Regions from separate parts of the Thalassospira sp. SN3W genome, predicted to be linked through region 1. Evidence: riboswitches for the same ligand, from Rfam matches in the RefSeq annotation. Region 1 holds a riboswitch; each other region holds the start of a gene.
The links. A riboswitch is a leader RNA that binds a small molecule or an ion and turns the genes downstream of it on or off. The one in region 1 is predicted to bind cobalamin.

Region 2: linked by a shared signal. The riboswitch ahead of P8T57_RS12505 (ABC transporter substrate-binding protein) and the one ahead of P8T57_RS15035 (CbtB domain-containing protein) in region 1 are both predicted to bind cobalamin.
Region 3: linked by a shared signal. The riboswitch ahead of cobU (bifunctional adenosylcobinamide kinase/adenosylcobinamide-phosphate guanylyltransferase) and the one ahead of P8T57_RS15035 (CbtB domain-containing protein) in region 1 are both predicted to bind cobalamin.

Annotation. Positions count from the first base shown of each region.
Region 1 covers NZ_CP121124.1:3,307,942-3,314,819, reverse strand. The annotation lists gene P8T57_RS15055 (heavy metal translocating P-type ATPase) at 1-730, opposite strand, end outside; gene P8T57_RS15050 (DUF1636 domain-containing protein) at 930-1,301, shown strand; gene P8T57_RS15045 (hypothetical protein) at 1,302-1,826, opposite strand; gene P8T57_RS15040 (CbtA family protein) at 1,900-2,583, opposite strand; gene P8T57_RS15035 (CbtB domain-containing protein) at 2,587-2,760, opposite strand; cobalamin riboswitch at 2,792-3,006, opposite strand; gene P8T57_RS15030 (metalloregulator ArsR/SmtB family transcription factor) at 3,126-3,590, opposite strand; gene P8T57_RS15025 (hypothetical protein) at 3,724-3,987, shown strand; gene P8T57_RS15020 (hypothetical protein) at 4,103-4,375, shown strand; gene P8T57_RS15015 (DUF2975 domain-containing protein) at 4,659-5,198, shown strand; gene P8T57_RS15010 (helix-turn-helix transcriptional regulator) at 5,198-5,410, shown strand; gene P8T57_RS15005 (SDR family oxidoreductase) at 5,505-6,269, shown strand; gene P8T57_RS15000 (MAPEG family protein) at 6,384-6,794, shown strand.
Region 2 covers NZ_CP121124.1:2,777,854-2,784,731, forward strand. The annotation lists gene P8T57_RS12480 (glucan biosynthesis protein D) at 1-83, opposite strand, end outside; gene P8T57_RS12485 (adenylate/guanylate cyclase domain-containing protein) at 270-1,631, shown strand; gene P8T57_RS12490 (Atu4866 domain-containing protein) at 1,750-2,097, opposite strand; gene P8T57_RS12495 (SDR family oxidoreductase) at 2,122-2,868, opposite strand; gene P8T57_RS12500 (AraC family transcriptional regulator) at 3,037-3,954, shown strand; cobalamin riboswitch at 4,010-4,206, shown strand; gene P8T57_RS12505 (ABC transporter substrate-binding protein) at 4,417-5,457, shown strand; gene P8T57_RS12510 (iron ABC transporter permease) at 5,466-6,506, shown strand; gene P8T57_RS12515 (ABC transporter ATP-binding protein) at 6,503-6,878, shown strand, end outside.
Region 3 covers NZ_CP121124.1:2,116,298-2,123,175, reverse strand. The annotation lists gene cobN (cobaltochelatase subunit CobN) at 1-2,049, opposite strand, end outside; gene cobW (cobalamin biosynthesis protein CobW) at 2,140-3,180, opposite strand; gene cobU (bifunctional adenosylcobinamide kinase/adenosylcobinamide-phosphate guanylyltransferase) at 3,213-3,752, opposite strand; cobalamin riboswitch at 3,812-4,036, opposite strand; gene P8T57_RS09500 (hypothetical protein) at 4,349-4,924, shown strand; gene P8T57_RS09495 (histidine phosphatase family protein) at 5,006-5,617, opposite strand; gene cobS (adenosylcobinamide-GDP ribazoletransferase) at 5,701-6,453, opposite strand; gene cobT (nicotinate-nucleotide--dimethylbenzimidazole phosphoribosyltransferase) at 6,691-6,878, shown strand, end outside.

The DNA of each region.
Region 1 (6,878 bases):
AGAATGCGCCGCTTGCCGCCAGACGGAACGCTGTTCTCATCACCGGCAATGCCGCGATGATCGAGGCAATGGACATGGCATAAGCATCGGTGGCCGGAACCAGCCAGCCGACCAATCCGCCTAGAACCAGCCAGATCGCTGCCCATGCAATTTCGTCCCCGGCTTCCGGCCAGGGGGCCAGTTTGCGCAGCAGGGATTTGTCATTGGCATCGGTATCTTGCGACGCGGCATTATCCGTCGCAGCCGGATTGGCAGAACCACAGGAACCGCCAGCGCAGCAAGCGGCTTCGGATGATTTCCCCGCCCCCGGAATTACCTTTTCCTTTGCCGGATAACCCAATTTGGTCAGCATGGTGCTGATATCGGAACGCGTTTCGGCACTATCATTGCGAAGGCCCAACGTGACCGTTTCACGCATCATCGACACATCTACACATTGCACGCCATCACGTTTGGAAAGCGCGGTTTCGATTTTCGCCACACAGGACCCGCAATCCATGCCCGATACGGCCCACTGGTGATGCGAAATGCCGTCACGATGACGGGCCAGCACATCATCAACAGTGCCCTGGTCCTCGACACTCAGTTCGGATTGCGCGTGCAAGCCATCGGCGGCGGCAACAAAGCTTTGCCCGGGCACAGCAACGTTGAGCGACGCAATCAGCGATGACTTGCAGCTTTCACAATTTCCAATGGCCGGGAACTGATCCCATTTTACGATGACGGACATTCTGGACCTCGCCAACATTCAAATTTATATTCATGTATTATATTCAAATAACAATTCATATGTTAGCGAGTCAAGAACATTCAAACCATGATTTGAATATTATCACACACAATGCCAGACGCCCCGAAAAAGTTGATGAATTACGCCGGCACTGCGACCATAGTGACCACCCGATTTAAGAACCAAGGCCAACCGCCGCATGCCTCGTATTGTCATTTGCAAAACCTGCCAACCAGCACCTGATGCTGATCCGGACCCAAAGATGGATTTTGTCGATGCGGATGGTTTTGTGCGGCAGTTAGGCACGGCACTTGATCAGGCGGAATTGCCCGAAACGTTTGAAATCACGCAGGTTGACTGCATGGGATCATGCAGCGACCCGACATCGGTTGCACTTCAGGGAACCGGGCGGGCAAGTTATCTTTTTGCCGGATTATCGGCACATCGTGATATTGACGATATCATTGCCACCTGCCGGGAATATCTGAACGCCCCGGATGGATGGATCGAAGACGCACGCGGCTGCGGACGTCTTCGATTTTGCCTTAAGGCCCGTATCCCGGCCCTGTGATTATGGCGCAACCGAAACAGTCATGACCTGACGCAGTGGCTTATCGCCAACGGCAAGCTGGCTATGGTCATTGGCCGTAAGGGTCACGATAACCTCATTATCGCCCGCTGGAAGGTCTGCGATATGAAGCCACGGGCCATACAGGCGGGCGATCTTGGTGCCGTTAACATAGACATGAGCATGCCCCTCGCCCGGGATATGGGGACTGCTGGCATGTTCGGGGGCAAAACGGAAATTCTGCACCAAGAGATGCAGGTTCCAGCCACTGACCGGATCGGGCGCAATGGCAACATCAAGGCTTGGCGCATCGACGGCATCGGGCAGTGAAATGACGGCATCATGGCTGGCATGGGCACCGTTGACATTCATCGTGTCATGCGTATCACCATGGGCACTTTCCCCATGCGCGCGCGGATCGGAATGGTCATGGCCATCAAGGGTGATGCCATTGCCCGCCGCCACCAGAAAGCCAATCCCGCCGCCAAAAACAAGCCCGATCCCGAAAAGAGCAAGTGAACGTGGCATTTCGTTTATCCAGACAAATCAATGAAAGAAAACAGGCGCGGAATATACCGCGCCTGATCAATGTGATTGCGTTTTACGCTTCCCGGTCGGCTTCACGCCGCCAGAAATGCCCGGCAAACAGCCCGGTCAACACCCAGGCTACCGCCCCGATACCAAAGGCACGCGCAGCAAACAGCGCCCCGAGTTCGGTCGGCACGGGACCGCTGAACTGATCGGGTTCCGGCGCACCGATAACATGCGGCGCCAGAAGCAGAACAACCGCCGCCCCCCACGCCAGCCAGTTCCGGCCAAAGGCGATCAGCCAAACCGCAAGTGCCGCGGTTGCCACCGTCGCAAACCACCAGATTTGCCGTTCATAGACATCGGCCGCAGCAACACCGGGCACCTCTGGCGCCAAGGTGAAGCCCGGCGCAAAATGCACGATGACAAACCCTGCAATGCCCCAGATGATGCCACTGCGCGCAGTCACCACATGACCACGATTTTCGGCAAAGGCCATGGCCGCGATCAGGATCAGTGCATAGCCGGTATAGACCAGCATGGTGAACAGGATGCTTAGCCCGTCACGCAGCGGATCAATCCCACCGACATCCTGATGCGCGCTAACCGCGTCACCGCCGAAATGCACAAGGGCACCGGTTTCATACAGCTCCGCATGCAGCAAAACGGGCTGCACAAAATACAGCTGTAGCAGGGCCGCAATAAGCCCCGCTGCAGCACCAGCGAACAACGCGCTGGTTACTATGCGTGTGAACATGACTTAGTGGCAGGGAAAGCCGGTCGCGTGGCGCACATCGTGTGCCGCGTCATGAAGCAGGTCCGCCTGAACGTGGCCGGTCACAAAGACAATCGCCATGCCGAAAACGGCACAGGCAAGGATCGGCAGAAGAACGGATTTTTTCGAAACGGCAAATGCCGCGGTCTGCGTGGTCATAGAAATCTCCTTTGCTGTCACACCCGACAGTCGGTTCGGGTCCATGCCTGGCAGGTCTCCTGGCTTGCGGGTCTTCATGCGTCGCCGACCTTCCCTGCTTTCGCAAGTGGTATGATGGCGGGCACTCGTCGCATACAGTCGCGGGGGCGGCTTTGGCTTTGACCGTCAAACAGACGGCTTTCCAAATTCCCTCTTCGTTTCCCAACCCCGAGCAGAGCGGGAAAAACCAAGCCATTCGTTTATGACGGTAATTTTGCGCAAGTGCAATGTGAAAACCACGCAGGCCGGGTGATCATTCGACGAACATATTCGCCCGATTGTCGATCTGCGACTGGAATGCCCGCAAAGATCAGTGCGGGGGTGGCTTAGTCGTGTGTGACGTGGGCAAAGACATCTCGAACAACACGGGAAATATGTTCGTCATCAATCTGATAGAAGATATGACGCCCGTTGCGCTCGGAGGCCAGAATGCGCTGATCGCGCAACTGACGCAGATGATGGCTGGTAAGCGACTGCGACATGCCCGATGCCTCGGCCAGTTCGCCAACGGTTTGCGGTTTTTCCATGCAGCGCAGAACAAGCTGCAACCGCCCGGCATCCCCCAAAAGCGCAAAGATTTTCGCTGCTGCCTCGATATCGGGCAGCGACAGGTTATGACCGGTGGCGCGCGACGCATCACGCGTTACGGCTTCCCCCTGTTCGGTGGAAAGTCCAAGGCGTGCGGCAGTATCGCATTCCTGACAACCGTCACCATCATTATTGGCGCTGACCACGACCGGGCGGGCCGGTGTGATTTCGACTTTACGGGATTTTGCTTTGCTTTGTGACATGCCACTATTTTCCACGCCCTGCATCGCTTGGCAAGGGGACTTGATGTTTGCGTGCATGGAACTCCGCCACGCAGGGAACGTTACAGGTATGACACATCGTCGAAAGTGCCCACCAGAACAAGGAGACACACCGATGCAAGAGCAAACAGCACTCGACATTTTTAATCTGCGTCAGTCCCACGACAGCTGGGAACGGAATGTTGCCGGTTACTGCGCGAAAAACGAGATGCAGGTCGGCAACCTGCCCAAAGAGGTAACCGGCCCCTATAACGAGATGAATGAGGCGTGGGAAAAGCTTAAGGCCGAAGGCGATGCCGCAAGCAACGCCACCGCAGAGCAGTTCCACAAGGCGACCGCAAATCTTGAAAAAGCATGGAACGATATGATTGGCAGGTAAATTGCCGGTTTTATGCCCTTTATAGAGAATGCCCCAAAATCGCCTTTTCATTGCAAATCGATGACATGATTACGCGCCAGATTGAAACTGTCTGGAAAAGCAAAAGGAGGCTCCCATGACAGCCCGTCCCCTTCCGGAGCATGCCAAGCTCCATCAGGAATTCAAGGATTGGGAATTCGGCCTTACAGCCCATTGCAAGGAATCCGAAGCCGGGCTTGAACAATTGCCAAGCGAGGTTGTTCAGGCGTGGGATGACATGGATGCCGCCTGGAGCGAGATCAAAGATCATAGCGGTGATATCCCGCAAGAATCCCTGCAGCGTTTTCGTGAAGCCAAACAACGTTTGCAAGGTGCGTGGGACGCGATGATCTCTTCCAAACGGCATTAACGACGCCGCGCTGGAAGCAGCCAGACTTTTTCGTCTCCCTCTCTTCCCTGGCGGGTTTTCCTCCCCTCCCCGCCATTCCTTCTGCAGCCGGGCGTTTCAACCGCCCCGGCTGCATTTTTTTGTCTGCATTTTGGCTAGGCATCGACCACCTGACGATCAAAGCACTGCTACGGACAAAAATCCAGGTTGACTCATTTCGATAAAAAATTAATGTTTTATTTTAATTAATAAATTTTATTCGTCATTAAAATGTCCCCTGATTGTTTCCGGATGGAGCCCCGTCATGTCCGATACCTTGAAAAATGTCCGCACCGTCAGCCGCATACTTGGCTGGGTATGCCTTATCGGCGTTGTTTTCGAAATCTGTCTCGTGCCGCTGATATGGCATGTGGATGGCTGGATTGATACCAGCGCCAGCCAGATGACCATCAGCATTGAAGAATTGCGCGCCCTTTCCGGATGGCAGAAATATGCCGTGATGGCATCGATGATGCTGCCGACACTTGTTATGGCCTATGGGCTTTGGCGGTTGCGCAAGATGTTCCTGTCTTTTGCCGAAAACCATATTTTCCAGCCTGCCCCGATTGCCCATCTGAAAGCATTTTCCGTGGCCCTTATGACACAGACCCTGATCAAGCCTATTTCAGGTGCATTGACATCCGTGCTGGCAACCATAACCCGGCCAGAGGGCGAACGGGTACTGTCGATCGGGCTGAGCAATGCCGAAGTCAGCACGCTGTTTCTGGGTGGGCTGCTTCTGGTGATTGCATGGGTACTTGGTGAAGCCACCCGTATCGAAGACGAAAACAGGAGCTTCGTCTGATGGCGATCATTGTGCGGCTAGACGTGATGCTTGCCCTGCGAAAGATGAAATCCAAGGACCTCGCTGCGCGGATCGGCGTTAGCGAACAGAACCTGTCGCTTCTGAAATCAGGCAAGGTGCGCGGGGTCAGGTTTGAAACGCTTGCCGCGATTTGTCGGGAACTTGATTGCCAACCCGGTGATCTTCTGGAATTCGTTGCCGACGACCTGTAAGCTCTTGTGATCATGACGGGCCCGGTTAACACGGGGCCGTCCTTCATAAGAAACCAAGCAGCCTGTTTAACGGCTGTTATCAGGGAAGACGTGAATGGAAAACAAGGTTGCCCTCGTAACAGGTGCCGCGCGCGGCATCGGACTTGCCACCACACATCTTTTTATCGAACAGGGCTGGCAGGTTGCGATGATTGATCGCGACAGCGCGGAACTTCGCAAATCATGTCGTGATATCGCAAATGCCAAGGCATTTGAATATGACGTATCAATCCCCGAACAGGTCGATCTGATGATCGACGAGGTCCTGACCGAGTTCGGACAGATTGATGCGATCGTCAATAATGCCGGGGTTGCCGATTTCCTGCCAATTGGTGAAACCGACTTCAGCGCGTGGCGCCGGATCATGGAAACCAACCTTGATGGTGTTTTTCTTGTCTCACAGGCGGCAATACCTGCCCTGAAGCAGACCAAGGGCGCGATTGTCAATATCGGCTCTATTTCCGGGCTTCGGGCCTCTACTCTTCGGGTCGCTTATGGCACATCTAAGGCCGCCGTCATTCACCTGACAAAACAGCAGGCGATCGAGCTTGGCGATTTCGGGGTGCGGTCCAACTGCGTCTGCCCCGGCCCAGTCAAAACCAAGCTTGCCATGGCGGTCCATTCGCCGGAAATCATATCGGCCTATCTTGATGCCATGCCGCTTGGCCGATACGGTAACGAACGCGAAATCGCCGAGGTGATTGCGTTTTTATGCTCCGACAAGGCGAGCTACGTTACCGGTCAGGTGATCGCGGCCGATGGCGGGTTTGAAACGGCCGGTGTCGGGCTCCCGGCCCTTCGCAAGGCCGCAGAAGAATAAGCACTTTCGGGCGATCAGCTTGATAAAACACGCACGCCTCGCGGCGCAAAAGTTTGATCGCCTGCCCTTTTTCCTGCGTATGGCTTGGATAAACCATCACCAAAAGGTGTTTCCGTGACCATCGAACTTGCCCTTCTCGTTTTCAACGCCCTTTTCTGCCTTGCTTTCCCGTGGGTTTACAATTGGTCCTATGGCAAGCAGGTCGGCGGCAAACGCCTTTTGGGCAATCGCGACAATCTGCCCGAACGGCAGGGCTTGGCTGCCCGCGGCCTGCGCGCCCATCAGAACCATCTGGAAAATCTGGTGCCGTTTGCGATTATCGTTCTGGTCGCGCATGTAATCGGCATTTCTAACACTGTCACTGTGGCTTGCGCAGTTGTCTTTACCCTCGCCCGTATCGCACATGCCGGGTTCTATGTTGCCGGGATCACGCGCGTTCCGGGGATCAATGGCGTGCGATCCATTGCCTATTTTGTCAGCCTGTTTGCGATGCTTGTCTTTGTCTCGCAATTATTCGGGTCGTAATTGTCGGCGCAAACTCTCGACAAGCCGGGTTTCGGGCGTTACGAGATAGGCGGCCAAACCGGAACGGGTAGGGTCATGACTTAA
Region 2 (6,878 bases), 530 kb from region 1:
TTGACCATCGACATGCCCGGCAGGATCAGCCCGGCAGCGGCCATGGATTTCAGAAATCGTCTGCGTTCCACAGAAGTCGTCATCAATCAGGTCCCGTTAATTTAAGATGTCCGGAACTATACCGGACAGTGTGGACGTAATCGGGATAAAACATGGCGAATTCAAGATCGTAATATCTGCATTTTTCGCATAGCGGTATGCCAGATGTCTGCCTAAATAAACTTGCAATCATTGAAATGGCGAGGTCGCCATCGCAGAAAGGCATGTTCATGCAGCAAACCGTTATGGGAAAGCCCGGGCAGAGAGCCATTTTCCATCAGGCGGAACAGAACGGTCTGCGACTGGCGATCAAGGGGCGTCTGGTCGCGCTGATCCTGATGGGGGTCTGGCTTGTGGCGTCGCGGTCGGGGGACCCGTTACGTGCCATTGAATATCTGATTGCGCTTGGTGTCTTTGCCGGGTTTGGCATCATCCATTACCGGATTATCGGATCATCCTATGACCGGAACTGGATCAAGTATCTGTTCATTGCACTTGATATCGGGTTCCTGTCGCTTCTGATTGCGACCCAACCGGTATTTGACAATGTCGATCTGCCCCAGGCGGTGATTTTCCGCACGCCGATTTTTCCGTTCTATTTCATCATTCTTGGCGTTGCCGCGTTCAGTTTTTCGCCTGGCCTTGTTTTATGGGCCGGTATGTGTGGGGCGGCCGGGTGGCTTGGTGCGTTTCTTTATGCCATCCGCGATATGGATCAGACCTATGACTGGCAGGATATCGGCACATCTCCCGATACCCAGACTTTTGTGACCTATTTCTTCAGCCCCGATTTTATCGGTGCCTGGAGCCGCGCACAGGAAGCCCTCTCGCTGGTTGTTGTTGCCATTCTGATTGGTCTGGTCATGTGGCGTGCGCGCCATACGGTGCGCCGGCAGATCGAGGCAGAACAGGAACGTAGCGCCATTTCCGATATTTTCGGACAATATGTGCCGCCCGCCATTGCCGAAGTGCTGATTTCCAAACGCGGATCGCTGGCCCCGGTCGAGCGTGAGGCAACCATCCTGTTTGCCGATCTGGCCGATTTCACCAAGCTGACCGAAACCATCGGTCCAAAAGGTATTGTCGAGGTTCTCAATACCTATTTCGATGCAGTGTCACAGATCATTACCCGTCATCATGGTGTGATTACCCAGTTTCAGGGCGATGCGGTACTGGCGACCTTCAATGTTCCGGTCGAGGATGCCGACCATGCCAGATGTGCCGTGCGGGCCGCACGCGAGATTTCCGATCTCGTGCAAAGTCGGGATTTCGCCGGGATCCATGTTCGTACGCGTATCGGGATATGCACCGGCACGGTGATTGCCGGCAGTGTCGGCGGGGGTGGGCGTCAGAACTATACCGTGCATGGCGATACGGTAAATATGGCGGCCCGATTGGAAGTGATGAACAAGGAACTGGGAACCGACGTTCTGATTTCTGCAACGACGGCACAGTATCTGACCGCAAAAGAATTTCGCAAGATCGGGCAGATGGATGTCCGTGGGCTTTCCGAACCGATTGATCTGTTTACCCTTGCCACGGCTGATGAACGGAATGTCGCGACTGGCAATGTGCCCGTGACAGCGACCTGATTATTGGCAAAGTTTTCGCGCATGAAAATGAAAAAAAGGAACGGCATCCATTCGATACCGTTCCTTGCGGGTTCTGCGCCGGGTTAGCCGGTGCAGCGGGGCTTTTAAAGCCTGAATGCTATTGTATGGGCTGGCGATACATCACCATTCCGGCGTGATACAGAACACTGTCCTCGAAATATCCGTCGGCGGTAAAACCGGTATCATCCCAGTAATCGATGTGATTGCCGGAAATTTCATAACGCCCCTGATAGGCAGACGGGCGATTGCCGCGCGCCTCGTCATAACGTCCGTTGGCCAGCAATTCCTGACGGATATTGCCATCAGCCGTGACCCACATGCCAACATAGGGATGCGGGTCGTTCGATGTGGTTCCGGACATGACGGTTTCCTCCTGTGCGGTGGCGGTGCTGGAAAACAGCATCAGAAGACTGGCGATAGAAGACGCAAACATATGACGTGCCATGTGGGCCTCCTTGGGCGTTACGGATCAATATGCCGATGCGGTCGGGCGCACGATGATCTCGTTGACATCGACGCTTTCGGGCTGGGCGATTGCGTAAAGCACCGACCATGCAATGGAAATCGGACTGAGTGCGGTTTTGCGCAGTTCACCGAGAAACCCTTTGGCATTGTCATCGGTAATGTCGTTGCCAAGTTCTGTTTCGGTAACGCCCGGCGAAATGGTGGTGACGCGGATATCGCGGCTTTCCTGACGCAGGCCATCGGAAATCGCCCAGACGGCATATTTCGTGGCGCAGTAAACGGCGGCAGTCGGGGATACCAGATGTGCGCCAATGGATGCGGTATTGATGATGTGGCCGCTACCCTGTTCCTTGAACAATGGCAGACCGGCGGCAATGCCATTCAGGACGCCGCGAATATTGACGTCGATCATCTTGTTCCACTCGTCAATTTTCAGTTCGGCAAGCGGCGACAGGGGCATGACACCGGCATTGTTGAAGATCACATCAACGCGGCCATAGGTGTTTTTGGCGAAATAGATCAGTGCTTCGACGTCGTCGGCATCGGTGACATCAACCGCGCGACATGTGGCGGTGCCGCCTTCGGCCTCGATTTCGGCGACGATGGAATGAAGCTTTGCCGTGCGTCGGGCCGCAAGAACGACCTTTGCACCGTTTTCGGCCAGAAGTTTTGCCGTGGCCTCGCCAATTCCGCTGCTGGCACCGGTAATGACGACAACCTTGTTTTCAACATTGCTGGACATAAGCGACATGACATCCTCCTTGTCTGGATCATGGCGCTTACTGTGATTGCAAATGGTTGCCTGATGAATACACAGAACTCTTGATCAATTGCCTGATTCTCCAGGCAGGGTGAAAACCGCTTTTCAGGATGGTTCTGGTTGCTATAGTTCATATTAGAGAAACAAAGGAGTTTGGTGATGCCTGTGTTTGAAGAGATGTCTGAACTGATTGACAGATACTGCGAAGGCGAAGGTGTTGCCGAGACGCCGGTGAAGGCGGTGCATCTGTATCGTGCGACCGGGCCGTCGATGAAAGTTCCGACAATCTACAAGCCATGCCTTTGCATTATCGCGTCAGGTGCCAAAGAGGTCACTCTGGGCGAGGCGGTTTTCAGTTATGCGCCCGGAAAGTATCTGGTGGCGTCGGTCGACCTGCCGATTGTCGGCTGTGTGACAAATGCCAGTGCAGCACTTCCGTATCGCAGTTTGTCGATTGAACTGGATGGTCAGATGTTGGGCGATCTTGTCACCCAGATTGATCTTCAGGTCGGCTCGGCATCCGAAAGCGATTGCGGGCTTCATGTCGATAACGCCAGCGATACCTTGCTGGATGCCGTGATGCGCCTGTTGCGCCTGTGTGATGAGAAAGACGATATTTCGGTGATGGCACCGATGCTTCTGCGCGAAGTGCATTATCGCCTTCTGCGCGGCCTTCAGGGGGCCAGGATTGCGCAAATCGGCATGGGCGGCAGCAACATGCAGCGCATTTCCAAGATCATCCGGCTTATGAAGGACGATTTTGCCGCACCGCTTCGGGTCGATGATCTGGCGGCACAGGCGAATATGAGTCCGTCTTCCTTCCATCATCATTTCAAACAGGTAACCTCCATGAGCCCGCTTCAGTATCAGAAACGCCTTCGCCTGACGATGGCGCGCCAGATGATGCTGACCGAAATGAAGGATGCGGCAACCGCGGCCTATGAAGTCGGATATGAAAGCGCATCACAGTTCAGCCGTGAATATGCCCGCATGTTTGGCGCGCCACCGATGCGCGATGTCTCGGCGATCCTTGGGCGGCTGGGCGGCGATGGCACGGCGGCGGCGAACGCCTATTGAAAATTGTAATCATTGCGATTTATTCGCAATTGGCTTGACCGGCCTTCGTGACTATGTGACACCGATAGATGTCAGTATCCGATAAGGATAAAGGGAATTCGAAGCCGTCCGTGAAGACGGTTAACCGAAGCTGCCCCCGCAACTGTAGGCGGTGAGTGTTTCCTTCTGAAAGCCACTGGGATATTTCCCGGGAAGGCAGGAAAACACAACGACCCGCGAGCCAGGAGACCTGCTGACATGAATACGACGGACCGGGCGGGGTGCCCCGGAGGATGTCGGTATATGTCACCGTTCCGGGCGGGCTGAAAGCCATTGGACCGCCCTTGGATCCCGGCATTTCCCGCCATTTTTCAGCACTTTAGCCAGTCCCTTGACCATAGTAACTTTGATGTTATGTTATAACATAACATTTATTGGTTTGGTATGTCCGGTCGGGAAATGAAATTCCCGATCAGCATATCCATGAAAGGACGCAAAGTGATTGAACTGAACAAAAAGGTTTTTGCAGTCGGGGTGTTTGCTGCAGGACTGGCTTCTTTCGCACAATACGCATCTGCCACGGAATATCCGCTTACATTGGAAAATTGTGGTCGAACCCTGACCTTTGATCAGGCTCCGAACCGTGCCGTATCGCTTGGCCAAAGCAGCACTGAACTGCTTTATCTTCTGGGACTGGCGGACAGGGTGGTCGGAACGGCCGTATGGCTTGGCCCGGTGCAGGAACAGTTTCGCGACGTCAACGCCACCATTCCGCGGCTTGCCGACAACGATCCCAGCTTTGAAAGTGTGGTCGGCCAGAAACCCGATTTGGTCACAACCCAGTTCCAATGGCATATCGGCCCGAATGGCAAGGTCGGAACGATTGACCAGTTTGCTGAACTTTCAATCCCGGTCTATACCGCACCAGCCGATTGCGTCGGTAAGGACAACACCACGGGCGGTGACGGAACGCGGATTGATGCCTTTTCGATGGATCAGATCTATCAGGGGATAGCCGACCTTTCGAAAATCTTCGATGTCGAGGAACGCGGCGCAGATCTGATTGCCGATTTCAAAGCCCGCGAACAGGCTGCGCGCGAAAAAGTCGCCGCCGTGAATGGCAAGGGAATTTCGGCACTGTTCTGGTTCTCCAGTGCTGAAATCGATGTTGATCCGTTTGTTGCCGGGCAGAAAGGCGCACCGGCCTATGTCATGTCGATCCTTGGTGTGGAGAATGTCATCGACAGTGATGATGAATGGCCCACAGCCGGGTGGGAAACCATCGTACGGACCAATCCCGATATCATTGTGATTGGCAAAATGGATCGTCGTCGTTTTCCGGCCGATGACTGGGAACTTAAAATGCAGTTCCTGAAATCCGATCCGGTAACCCGTCAGATGAATGCGGTCAAAAGCGGAAATATCGTCGTCATGGATGCCCAGTCGATGAACCCGACCATGCGGACAATCGACGGCATTGAAACGCTGGCCAAGGCAATCGAGGCGTTCGAGGCAACCCAGTGATCGGGCCAATGATCGGGAATATCATTTCCAGCCCTGTTTTCATCAAACGCATCAGCGTGGCATTTGCCGCGCTGATGTTGCTGGCAGCGGTTCTGGCGGTTGCCGCATCGGTGGGCGAAACAGCGATCCCGGTGGGCACGGTGATCAATACGATTGCCAATCATTTGTGGGATGCCGGGTATCCGGTGGATGCGATTGATGCCGGTATAATCTGGAACTATCGGCTGAGCCGCGCCATCGTTGCCGCAAGTTGCGGGGCGGCCTTGGCCGTTTCCGGTGCGGTCCTGCAGGCGCTTTTGCGCAACAGTCTTGCCGATCCCTATCTGCTCGGCATTTCGGCCGGGGCATCGACCGGTGCGGTCAGCATCGTGATCCTAGGTCTTGGGGCCGGGATGCTTTCGCTGTCACTTGGTGCATTTATCGGCGCAGTGGCGGCATTCGCCTTTGTGACCCTTCTGGCGTTACAGGCCGGGCGCGGTACGGGTGCGATCATTCTGGCCGGGATTGCCGGATCGCAGATGTTCAATGCCCTGACATCCTTCATTGTCACCAAATCGGCTAGTGCCGAGCAGGCGCGCGGCATCATGTTCTGGCTTCTGGGCAATCTTAGCGGCGTGCGCTGGCCCGATGTGTGGCTGGCTTTACCCGTGGCTCTTGTCGGGCTTGTCGTGTGTCTTTGGCATGCACGCGCACTTGATGCCTTTACATTTGGTAGGGAATCCGCCGCATCGCTTGGTGTTCCGGTCAGGCGGGTTTATGCGATCCTGATTGCCGCAGCCGCGATGATGACCGCGGTAATGGTCAGTATCGTTGGTTCCATCGGCTTTGTCGGGCTCGTGATCCCGCATGCGGCGCGCTTTTTTGTCGGAACGCGCCATGGGCTGCTATTACCGCTATCGGCATTGATTGGCGCACTGTTTCTGGTCTGTGCCGATGTCATCTCACGCGTGATCGTTCCGGGGCAGGTTTTGCCAATCGGGGTGATCACTGCCCTTGTCGGGGCCCCGGCCTTTGCCCTGATCCTGTGTCACGGAAGGATTTTGCGATGACCCTGGAACTGCGCGATATCGTCTGGTCTGCCGGTTTTCGCAAGATCATCAAAAATGTCTCCCTCCGGGTTGAACCGGGCGAGTTCCTTGGCCTGATCGGGCCGAATGGATCGGGCAAAACAAGTTTGATGTCGGTTTTGGCCGGTATTCGTCCACCTGATCAGGGGCGTGCAATACTGGCAGGGCAGGACATGAAAAAGCATGGCCGTCGCAAACTGGCCCGGCAGATCGGCTTTGTCGAACAGCAGGCCGACACCACCGACCGCCTGACCGCGCGCGAGGCGGTGGCACTGGGACGCACACCTTATCTCAGCATGCTGTCGCCTTGGTCGGAACGCGACGATGCGATTGTGGAACGTGCGCTCGGCGATG
Region 3 (6,878 bases), 1.2 Mb from region 1:
AAGCGCGCTTTCCTCGTCCTCGTCTGGCTCTATTCCGCAATCACGGTCAAGCCCGATGCGAATAGCAAGCTCAAGGATGTCACGCTTCAGGATGATCAATCTGCGTGGATCAACTGCTGCTGCGTCGTAATATTCATCAACTAGTGCCTCAAGATCCTTAAGGGGTCCGTAACTCTCTGCTCGCGTCAAAGGCGGGGTCAGATGATCAAGGATCACCGCCTGCGCACGGCGCTTGGCCTGTGTGCCTTCCCCCGGATCATTGACGATAAAGGGATAGAAATGCGGTGTCGGGCCAAACACGGCTTCGGGGAAGCATTCTTCCGACAGCGCTAATGACTTGCCCGGCAGCCATTCCATATTGCCGTGTTTGCCGAAATGAATGACTGCCTGCGCCCCGAAATGATGGCGCAGCCAGATATAAAACGCGAAATAGTTATGCGGCGGCACCAGATCGGGCGAATGATAGCTTTCAAGGGGATCGATATTGTATCCGCGTGCCGGTTGCAGCCCAACCACAACATTGCCCATCGGCAGGATCGAAAGGGCAATCGCCGACCGATCTGGCAGATAAAACGGATCACTCTCCGGCTCTCCCCAGGCATCCGTTACCTGCTGACGGATGCGTGCGGGCAGGACGGCAAATGCCGCGCGATAATCGGCAACCGGGATCGTCACACGAACGGTGCGATCCGCCAGCGACTTGAAATCATTCGTCGGTCCGGCCTTGACCGCCGCGATCAGGGCATCGCCATTTTCCGGCAGCTCATTAATCCTGTACCCGGCATCCTTCATCGCCCGAAGGGTTTCAATCATCCCGGCCGGTGTATCAAGCCCCACACCATTGCCAAGGCGCGCATCCTTGTTGGGATAATTGGCCATGATCATCGCAACTTTGCGCACCGGGGCATCCGTCTTGCGCAATTTGACCCAATTGGCCGCCAGTTCGGCAACAAACGCCACCCGATCGCGCACCGGGATATATTTGACCAGATCAATCTGGGTCAGGGCATCCTTGCCCGCCGATCCCTTGAACGACACGGCGCGCGATAAAATACGGCCATCCACTTCGGGAAGTGCGACATTCATCGCAATATCCCGCGCGGCAAGGCCGTTCACCCCATCCCGCCACGATGCTTCACCACCGCCAGATAGCACCACCTGGAAAACCGGTGCATCGACAACATCAAACGGCCCATCTTTTCGTTCCACACCCGGAACGGAAAGAGAGAAGCCGGTGGTGTTCAGGATCAAATCCGCACGTGTTGACCCCAGCCATTCTTCAACCAAGGCCGCCGCAACCGGGTCTTTGAGGCTGGCAACAAAAACAGGCAATGGATTGAGGCTATTACCCAACAACTCCTCAACCAGCGCATCAATTACATCCAGATTACCAGCCTGAATTAATGCACGGTAGAAGATGATCGGAACAACAGCATGATTTTGTTTCCAATTCTGTTCAATTTCTTCGAGATTTGCGGTGATTTTCCCCGGCCAATAAAGGCCTGCCTTGACCAATGGTGCCGCCGGCTTCCAGTCCCAACTGACAGACGGGTTCAATTTTTCATATATAAGACGCAGTAAATGTTCAGCATTTCCCGGACCACCTTCGATCAGGTAACGCCAGATTTGCTGATACGTTGCACCCTTTACCGTCGATAACGACAACAGTTCCGCATCGGGTTGATCGTCACCTGGCAACAGTACCAACGGCACGTCGTTGCGACGGGCCAGTTCGACCAGCTGTTCGATCCCGTATTCCCAATATCCCCGCCCGCCCAGAATGCGCACGATGATGAATTTGGCATCGGTCAGAACATCCTCGACATAAAGATCGACCGACATGTTGTGACCCAGCTGCAATAGACTTGCCAATCGCAGCGACGGTGTCGCGTCGCCAAATGCTGAATGCAATCGCGCCTGCGCCCCGGCCAGACAGGCAAGCTCGGACTCTGCTGCCGACAGGATAACGACATCGCCCGGGCTTTGCCCCAGATCGACGGCTTCGCTTCCATCGGTAACAAGTCCAGGCTGGGCGGCAAGCAGATGCATCGGAAATGTCCGTTTCTTTTATCGTGTGCTGGTTCAAGATCATCCGCCCGCACAACGTTGTCGACCGGATGATCTTACAATTTCAAAACGTCACGATGCCTTGATTGCCGCTTCGATGGCACCGCGATCCAAGCCATGCAGGCCGATCACCACCAGTTCCGACCGGCGCGTTTCGGTTTCGGCCCACGGCCGGTCGAAATAACGCTGGAACCTCTCACCAACGCCCTGAACAACCTGGCGCATCGGCTTGCCGGGAATATCGAGAAAACCCTTGATCCGCAGGACATCGAACTGACGCACGACATCAATCAGGCGTTTTTCAAGCACGGCCGCATCGTCAACCGCGTCAAGTGACACGACAAAGCTTTCAAAATCGTCGTGGTCATGTTCGTGACCATCGTCATGATGTGAGGGGCGGCTATCAAGATCGTCTTCGGCCGCCGCTCCAAGTCCCAGCAAAACAGCATTTTCGACCTTCGAATGCGCGGTCGCGATGATCTTGACCGATGGGCGTTTCAGCTCGGCCCGGATATCTGCCTCGACCTTGGCAACTTCGGCAGCGCTCAGCAAATCGGTTTTGTTCAGAACCACCATATCGGCGCAATGAAGCTGCTCTTCAAACAGTTCCTCAAGCGGGCTTTCATGATCAAGATTATCATCCGCCTCGCGTTGGGCCTGAACCGCATAATGATCATGGGCAAACAACCCGTCGCGCAATGCCGCCCCGTCCAGAACAGCCACCACACCATCTACCGTGACCCGTGAACGGATTTCCGGCCAGTTGAACGCCTTGACCAACGGTTTTGGCAGTGCCAACCCTGATGTTTCGATAACGATATGATCAGGCGGCGTGTCGCGATCAATCAGGCCCTTGATGGTCGGCAGGAAATCATCGGCCACCGTGCAACAGATGCAACCGTTTGCAAGTTCGACAACGTCGTCCTCGGCACATCCCGAAATGCCACAACCATTTATCACTTCGCGGTCCACGCCCAGATCACCAAATTCGTTGATGATCAGCGCAATCCGCTTACCCCCGGCATTTTCCAGCATATTGCGGATCATCGTGGTTTTGCCTGCACCAAGAAAACCGGTGATCACTGTTGCCGGAATTTTTCCAAGCTGTGCCATATTCAATTACCCTTAAATCTATGAATTCTGATCTATTTAACCGACATCGGAATGCCCGCAACCACAAGCGTCACCTGATCGGCAAGCTCGGCAATCCGTTGATGCAATCGTCCGGCATGATCGCGAAAGCTGCGCGCCATGGCATTTTCCGGCACAATCCCGAAACCGACCTCGTTCGAAACCAGAAGAACTGGGATATCCAGCTCCGGCAAAAGGTCGCAAAGCCGGTCAAACTCGGCCTCGATATCGCGATCTTCCAGCATCAGATTGGTCAGCCAAAGCGTCAGGCAATCGACCAGTACCGGTTTGCTGCCGTCGCGATTGCAGGCAGACAGGACACCGAAAAGATCAAGCGGTTCCTCAATCGTTTGCCATATCTCGCCGCGCGATGATTTGTGAAGTTCGATGCGATTTGCCATTTCCTCGTCCCATGCCCGGCCGGTCGCGATATAAATACCGCCGCCTGCATGGTTGATCCGGTTTTCGGCAAACCGGCTTTTGCCCGATCTGGCACCGCCAAGGATCAGATGGATCCCGGCAAACTGGCTGTTATCAGCCATATTATGGGTCATAGCCGCCTTCCTTCGCTTTGACCTCCCACCGAGGCCGGATTGCGTTACCCCATATCCTTACGAACAGGGATACCGATGGCTGGTTTCCTGGCTGCGGGCATGAAAGCAATCCGCCTTCCCGGCATGTTGTCTGCAAATCAACATTACCGGTGGCTTGTGACATCACATCACCCGGATCACCCAACCCGTTACAGTTGCGGGGGCAGCACCGGCATCACACCGGTTTCCCATCACCAAACGGCAGCGCCGAACCTAGCAGCTTTACCCCCACGACCAAAGCCCAAACTCCGACCTAACCATAAGGTCAGTATTTGTAAGAATTGACTGCTTGTCGGCGGTTATTCTTTAGGAGAACATAATTTTGTCACGTTGGATCAGAGCCGACAAAAGCCGCCCGCGTGACCGCCGGACATTACAAAACAAACAAAGTCCGGATGCCGAAACCGCAAAGGGTTTCGGAAAAACTTCTTGGGGTTAATTGGAAATTTGCTGATCAAATGGCAATTCATGAACAAATTCAACGAATTCGGAATCTGAAATCAACAACCTGGCAGACCGTATCACGCGAAGACATGTGGCGCGGGCTGCTGGATAGATTGAGCTATAATGATCAATCCTTTCCCGAATTCCTGCAACATCATGCTGTAAATGGTGAAATATCATTGGCGCGTCGTGATGTTCGAAACATTTATGCCAGCCGTCCGACCTGTGGTGTTGTCGCGACCATCATTTGGTCGCATGCGCGTGGCATCCGCGTAAATGCGCTTTCTCTTCTGGTCCGTGACCTAACGAAACTCGTGGAATTGTTCGAAAATGACGATTTCGACGAAGATCAAATGTCACTGCTTCTGGGCCAGCCTGGGATATCCATCCCGACCGCCAGCAAAATGCTTTCAGCCTGTGGTAAGAAATACAAAGGCAAACCCGCCGCCATCATCGACGACACGATCATTCAGGTTATCGAAGCACCGGAATTTGCATCCGACTTTACGGAAATCAGCGAGCTTCGCGGCAAATCGCGCAGCCGGCCTATTCCCTACTACGAAGCCTATCTCGACGATGTCGCGTCAATCTGTGGCAGATACGATGTCTCTGCCGATATGGTAGATCGCTTTTTGTCGGAATATGCGCTTGTCGATGCGCAGGAAACCGATCAACGGAAATCCGCCTGAAAACTGATACCCTGTGTGGCATGTCATTCAAGCCCCACAGGGTATCGGCAGATGGGTACTGCCCAGCCCCCCCCCCTTTTATCAGTAACGCAGATTAACACCGGTCACCCGCCAGCCCGGCTGATCGACGCCGTTTATATGTTCGATCCGTGTCACGCCAAGCGTATCGATATGAAATGATAAAGCCGCCTCAAGCGACAGACCGAGCGCATTGGCAAGGGCCGCGCGCACCGTCCCACCGTGAATAACGGCGACAATATCACGCCCGGCCCAATATCTTGTCAGCCGGTCAAATATTGGCCCAACCCGTTCGACAACGTCGCTGAAACTTTCACCATTCGGAGGATGCTGGCGCGCGAAATCGGCCCAGAAACGGGTGGTTTCCCCTTTGGGCAGATCATTCCAGTGTTTCTTTTCCCATGCACCAAAATGCTGTTCGGCAAAGCCGGTTTCACGCGTCGGCAGGATGTTTTCATCCATCAGCTCAAGAAGTTTAAGCGCGGTATCAAGCGTGCGCGAAAGGTGGCTCGTAATCCAGACCGCGTCGTTTGGCAAATGGCGCGACAGGGCACGCAATGCCTTTTCATCGGTAAGATCAACCGGCATGTCGCTTCGGCCATAGACAAGCCGTTCCGGGTTGAGAACCGGCGCATGGCGAACAAGCCACCAACGGGTTGTCACTGCTTTGTCCATTCTTCCCCCAAGGAAAAATGCGGTCGAAAAATACGATCCGGGATTGGGCTCGGTTTTGAACGGTCCTTTTCATGATCTTATCATCAGGCAATCTGCAGTATCGCGATAAATGCAATACCGACAAGCAGTTCGGAGATGATTTGAGTCATGCCCAGCACATCGCCAGTATGGCCGCCAATCTGATACCGGGCGATCCATCCGACAACCGATGCCCCGACCATCATGGCAATCAGACACATGAACGCGGTCACCGCACCCGCAACAATCACCACCAGAACCAAGGCGATGGCAATACCCGCGCTCACCACTTTAATGTCGGGTCGCCCGGCACTTTTGCCAAGACCATCTTCACGCGCCGGATCAAACACATAGGTCACGATCGGCATCGCCGCACGCGATAGTGTCGCCATCACAATCAGGATGGCGGCCATGCTGCCACTTTCACCCGCAGCATCCAGAAGGGCGATGCGCATCGCTAGGCATAAAACAAGCGCAACAACACCATAAGTCCCGATCCGGCTGTCACGCATGATTTCAAGCTTGCGTTGACGGTCCAATCCACCGCCAAACCCGTCGGCACAATCGGCAATGCCATCCTCATGCATCGCCCCAGTCAACGCGATCAGGGTAAAAGTCGCGATAATGGCCGTAATCATGACATTGCCGGTCAGAATCTCGATGACGTAGGCCGCAATGATCGCAATCCCAGCCATGAATAACCCAACCAGCGGCCAGCACCAAACTGATCGTGCCATCGCATGCGCGCTGAAGTCACATGGAATGAAAACCGGTATCCGGCTTAGCAGGGCAAGAGCACGCCAAAAATCAGCAAGCATCCCCGTGGGGGGTGCTTCAGGCTGAGGTTCTGATTCAGATCCGGTTTCTGGCTTTTTGGCATCAACTTGATCATCATCAAGGTTTTGCAAATTCATTCCGGCTTGATTATGATCATTGTTCACGGGTGTGTTCCGATATTCGAACTGGCATTTTGCACGCAATCAGACTAATCATGGGCGCGACAGAAGCCAAGCAGAAGACGCTTTGCATCCTTGTCCGCCAGCCGGAGATTTTCCATGTTCGATCCCAAGCATCCCCCCCAAAGTCTTGATGAAATCCGCACCCTGATGGCCCAATTGCCCGGTGTCGATGCAGAGGCACAGGCAGCCGTAAGTACGCGCGAGCCACAATTGACCAAGCCCGCAGGCGCGCTCGGCAGGATGGAAGATATCAGCCTTTGGCTGGCCGGGTGGCAAGGAAATTC